DNA from 2 places in the Actinomadura luzonensis genome. Region 2 is predicted to be linked to the other one. Evidence: riboswitches for the same ligand, from Rfam matches in the RefSeq annotation. Region 2 holds a riboswitch; the other holds the start of a gene.

Region 1 (2,447 bases), on a different contig from region 2:
AGGCCATCGCGATGGGCCTGCCCAGGGTCTGGGAGGGCGCACCGCTGGTGACCTCGCCGACGACGGCGCCGTCGTGCGTGACCGGGTAGCCGTGCCGCGGCACCCGGCGGCCCCGCGCGACCAGGCCGACCAGGCGCCGCCGGGGCGCGTCGTCCTTGACCGCCTCCAGCGCCGACCGGCCGACGAAGTCGCCGGGCTTGTCGAATTTCACCACTCTGCCCAGGCCCGCGTCGAACGGGGTCAGCTCGGCGCTCAGCTCGTTGCCGTACAGCGGCATGCCCGCCTCCAGCCGGAGCGTGTCGCGGGCGGACAGGCCCGCGGGGCGCAGGCCGTGCGGCTCGCCGGCGGCGGTCAGGGCGTGCCAGAGCGGCACGGCGTCCTGGCCGGCGACGAAGAGCTCGAAGCCGTCCTCGCCGGTGTAGCCGGTGCGGGCGATCAGCGCCTCGCGGCCGTCCACGAGGCCGGGCAGGCCGGCGTAGTACTTCAGGCCGGCGAGGTCGGCGTCGGTGAGCGTGGCCAGGATCTCCTGGGCGCGCGGGCCCTGGACGGCGATGAGCGCGTACCGGTCGGAGCGGTCCTCGACCACGGCGTCGTACGCCTTGGCCCGCTCCTGCAGCTCGCGGGCGACCAGCTCGTAGTTGGAGGCGTTGGCGACCACCATGAACTCCTCGTCGCCGAGCCGGTAGACGATGAGGTCGTCGAGCACCCCGCCCCGCTCGTTGACGATCATGGTGTAGCGGGCCCGGCCGACGGCCAGCGCCGACAGGTGGCCGACCAGGGCATGGTCCAGGGCTTCCGCGGCCTGCGGGCCGGTCAGGAAGATCTCGCCCATGTGCGAGAGGTCGAACAGCCCGGCCGCCTCGCGCACGGCCTTGTGCTCGGCGGACTCGCTGCCGTACCGGAGCGGCATGAGCCAGCCGGCGAAGTCGGTGAGGGTGGCGCCGAGGCTCTCGTGAACGTCGCGTAGCGGTGTCGGTCGGGACATTTGTCGCACCTCAGGACAGGAGTGGATGCCAGCATCCTCCCCCTCTGTCATCGATGCCTGAGAGCTTCGCCCGAGTTTTGCCGGACTTTCACCTTCGGCGAGGCCCGCGGGCCTGCTTTCCAGAGGCACCTCGTCCGTGCGGTCCTTTGCCTTGAGAGGTTCGCGGGGAGGGCTTGCTCCTTCAGGGGCCCTGACCGGCTGTCAGGACGCTCTCCCGCACGGTTTCGACGGTGATGTCCGTCAGCCTAGTGCCGTGACGGGGGTGTTGTCGCGTGCGGGGCGGGGACCGGGTCAGCAGGCCGCGATCAGCGCCTCGAACAACGCGCAGTCCTCGGCCGCCTCCGGATGCCACTGCACGGCCATCGCGAACGCCGTCCCGTCCAGCTCCACCGCCTCGACCGTGCCGTCCGCGGCCGTCGCGGTGACGCTCAGGCCGGGCGCGAGCCGGTCCACGGCCTGGTGGTGGTAGTGCGGCACGGTCACCGGGTCCGCGCCGACCGCCTTGGCCAGCCGGCTGCCGGGGACGGGCGTGACCGGCAGGTGGCCGAACACGCCGGGCTCCGGCGAGTGCTCCGCGTGGCCCACCACGTCCGGGAGGTGCTGGTGGAGGCTGCCGCCGAGGGCGACGTTGAGCACCTGCAGCCCCCGGCACACCCCCAGGTACGGCAGCCCGGCCTCCAGCGCCCGCGCCAGCAGCGTGAACTCGGCGTCGTCGCGGAAGCCGCGCACGTAGCCGGTGCGCTCGTGCGGGTCGGCGCCGTACCTGGCCGGGTCGATGTCGCCGCCGCCGGCCAGGACCAGCCCGTCCAGGCCGCGCAGCGCCTGCGCGGGGTCGCCGGCGGGCGGCAGCACGACGGGCTGCCCGCCGGCCCGCACGACCTGCTCGACGTACATGTACGGCAGCAGCGCGACCGTCATGTCCGCCCACACCGTGAACGTGGCCGGCTCGACGTAGGACGTGATCCCGATGACGGGACGCCGCATGAGCACCTTCCCCCTCGAAGCTTCTAGAGCGGCGTCACGTAGGCGCCGCTGATGCCGCCGTCCACGAGGAACTGGCTGGCGGTGATGAACGAGGCGTCGTCGCTGGCCAGGAACGCCACCGCCGCCGCGATCTCCGACGCCTCGGCGAAGCGCCCGAGCGGCACGTGCACCAGCCGCCGCTGCGCCCGCTCCGGGTCCTTGGCGAACAGCTCGCGCAGCAGCGGCGTGTTGACCGGCCCCGGGCACAGCGCGTTGACCCTGACGCCCTCGCGGGCGAACTGCACGCCGAGCTCGCGCGACATCGCCAGCACCCCGCCCTTGGAGGCGGTGTAGGAGATCTGCGAGGTCGCCGACCCCATGACGGCCACGAAGGACGCGGTGTTGATGATCGAGCCCTTGCCCTGCCGCCGCATGTACGGGATGGCGTGCTTGCAGCACAGGTAGACGCTGGTCAGGTTGACCTCCTGGACCCGGCGCC
Region 2 (2,447 bases):
TCTCGCGCCGGATGTGCTGCTCGCGGGTCTGCAGGGCGAGCCGGTAGGCGGGGTCGCCGTCGGCGTCGACGGACACGCCGACCAGGCGGCCGGGGAGCTGGCGCTGCAGCCCTTCGCGGACGGACATGTAGGCGGCGTGCGGCCCGCCGAAGCCGAGCGGCACGCCGAAGCGCTGGGAGGAGCCGATCGCGATGTCGGCGCCGAGCTCGCCGGGCGCGGCCACGAGGGTGAGCGCGAGCAGGTCGGCGGCGGCCACGACGAGCGCCCCGGCCTGGTGCGCGGCGGCGGCGGTGGCGCGGAGGTCGCGCAGCCGGCCGGAGGCGCCGGGGTACTGGACGAGCACGCCGAAGCACTCGGGCAGCTCGCCGTCCAGGTCGTGCTCGACCAGCTCGATGCCGAGCGGCTCGGCGCGGGTGGCCAGCACCCGCTTGGTCTGCGGCAGCGCGTCGGCGTCGACCACGAACACGTTGCTCTTGGACTTGCCGCCGCGCCGGGCCAGGGTCATGGCCTCGGCGGCGGCGGTGGCCTCGTCCAGCAGGGACGCGCCGGCGACGGGCAGGCCGGTCAGGTCGGAGACGACGGTCTGGAAGTTGAGCAGCGCCTCCAGCCGTCCCTGCGAGATCTCCGGCTGGTACGGCGTGTACGCGGTGTACCAGCCGGGGTTCTCCAGCAGGTTGCGGCGGATGACGGCGGGCGTGACCGTGTCGTGGTAGCCCTGGCCGATCATGGAGGTGAGCACCCGGTTGCGCCCGGCGAGGGCGCGCAGCTCGGCGATGGTCTCGGCCTCGCCGGCGGCGGCGGGCAGCGCGAGGCGGTCCTTGGCCCTGATGGCCTCGGGCACCGCCACGGCCACCAGGTCGGCCACGGACTCGAAGCCGACGGCCTCCAGCATGCGCTGCTGCTCGGCCTCGGAGGGGCCGATGTGCCGGGCGGCGAACGGCGGCGCGTCCAGCGAGGGGGTGGACGGCGGCGGAGCCGTGGGCAGGGTCTCGGAAAGAGGCCCAGAGACAGGCGGGGACGCCGGCGTGGCTGCGGGGTCCTGCTGGGATGCTGACGGATCGGACATGGACGGTGCCTCCCGAGGCTTTGCGGAGACCGGCGCCGGGGCGCGGGCGGATGCCGGGTCTCCCCCTCTGTCAGCGCGGGCGTCACCGCGACCTGAGAGCTTCACCCCCGAAGAGGCTTGCACCGTCGGTGAGGCGCGCCTGGCGGGCGTGCCTGCTTTCCAGAGTTGCCTCGCCCGAGCGGTACAGGTTGCCTGAGAGATTCCGGGGAGGGTTGCTCCTTCGGCGCCCCGGGACCGCGTGGTGCCCGGGGACTCTCCCGCACGGGGTCGTCAGCCTTGCCTGTCCTAGATTACTACCCTGGACGTTACGGGCGAATTACTACCCTAGGCGTCGGGCGCGCCGGCGCCGGGCGAGTTCGTCAGCGGGGTGGTCGGCCGGGACGGTGTCCTCGACCGCCGCGCGTTCCCCCGGCAGCTCCGCGAGGCTTCCCTCGACCTCTCGCCAGACCCGGCCGAGCGCGATGCCGAACACGCCCTGGCCGCCCTGCAGGAGGTCTATCACCTCGTCGGCCGAGGTGCACTCGTAGACGCTGACGCCGTCGCTCATGAGCGTGATCTGGGCGAGGTCGGCGACCCCGCGATCACGCAGGTGCTGCACGGCCGTGCGGATCTGCTGCAGGGACACCCCGGTGTCGAGGAGCCGCTTGACGACCTTGAGCACCAGGATGTCGCGGAAGCTGTAGAGCCGCTGGGAGCCCGAGCCGTGCGCGGCCCGGATGGTCGGCTCCACCAGGCCCGTGCGCGCCCAGTAGTCGAGCTGCCTGTAGGTGATGCCGGCCGCGGCGCAGGCCGTGGGCCCGCGGTATCCGATGTCGTCCGGCAGCGCCGCCGGCTGCTCGTCGAAGAGCAGGCCCTGCTCCCCGGCACGCTGCCGCGCGTCCTCGCGCCGCACCGGATCTTCCTGGCCGGCCGTCTTTCCCTCGCCGCTGCTGACCGCCACGCGGACCTCCGGCTTTCTCTCATCCCGCGGCCTGATCTGGGGGTTCATATAGGGCGACCGCGGGTTTCACTTGCACCGTAGGACCGTGACCATGCTCAGTCAACGATCCGGCTCGGCGCGTCGTGAAGCGTAAATGCACCGAAATACCTACCCCGCCCTGCCGAAGTCCTCGGGAGAGATCGTGTCAAGGAACTCCCTGAACTTCTCCACCTCGTCCTCCTGGTCGTCGGGGATGACCACGCCGGCCTCCTGGACCACCTCCTCGCTGGCGAAGATGCGGGCTCCGGTGCGCAGGGCGAGCGCGATGGAGTCGGAGGGCCGCGCGCTCACCTCCACGCCGTTGGAGAAGACGAGATCGGCGAAGAAGATGCCGTCGCGCAGGGCGACGATGTTGACCGCGCGCAGCCCGACGCCGAGGGCGCTCAGCACGTCGCGGAACAG

The links. Region 2 has a riboswitch for glycine ahead of gcvP (aminomethyl-transferring glycine dehydrogenase). Riboswitches for the same ligand answer to the same signal wherever they lie in the genome.
Region 1: linked by a shared signal. The riboswitch ahead of gcvT (glycine cleavage system aminomethyltransferase GcvT) and the one ahead of gcvP (aminomethyl-transferring glycine dehydrogenase) in region 2 are both predicted to bind glycine.

What each region holds. Positions count from the first base shown of each region.
Region 1 is NZ_JAKRKC020000003.1:774,059-776,505, reverse strand. It holds gene gcvT (glycine cleavage system aminomethyltransferase GcvT) at 1-985, opposite strand, end outside; glycine riboswitch at 1,115-1,212, opposite strand; gene MF672_RS48615 (gamma-glutamyl-gamma-aminobutyrate hydrolase family protein) at 1,277-1,969, opposite strand; gene MF672_RS48610 (3-oxoacyl-ACP reductase) at 1,993-2,447, opposite strand, start outside.
Region 2 is NZ_JAKRKC020000002.1:1,381,977-1,384,423, reverse strand. It holds gene gcvP (aminomethyl-transferring glycine dehydrogenase) at 1-1,066, opposite strand, end outside; glycine riboswitch at 1,124-1,235, opposite strand; glycine riboswitch at 1,236-1,336, opposite strand; gene MF672_RS36625 (MerR family transcriptional regulator) at 1,386-2,006, opposite strand; gene MF672_RS36620 (bifunctional nuclease family protein) at 2,154-2,447, opposite strand, start outside.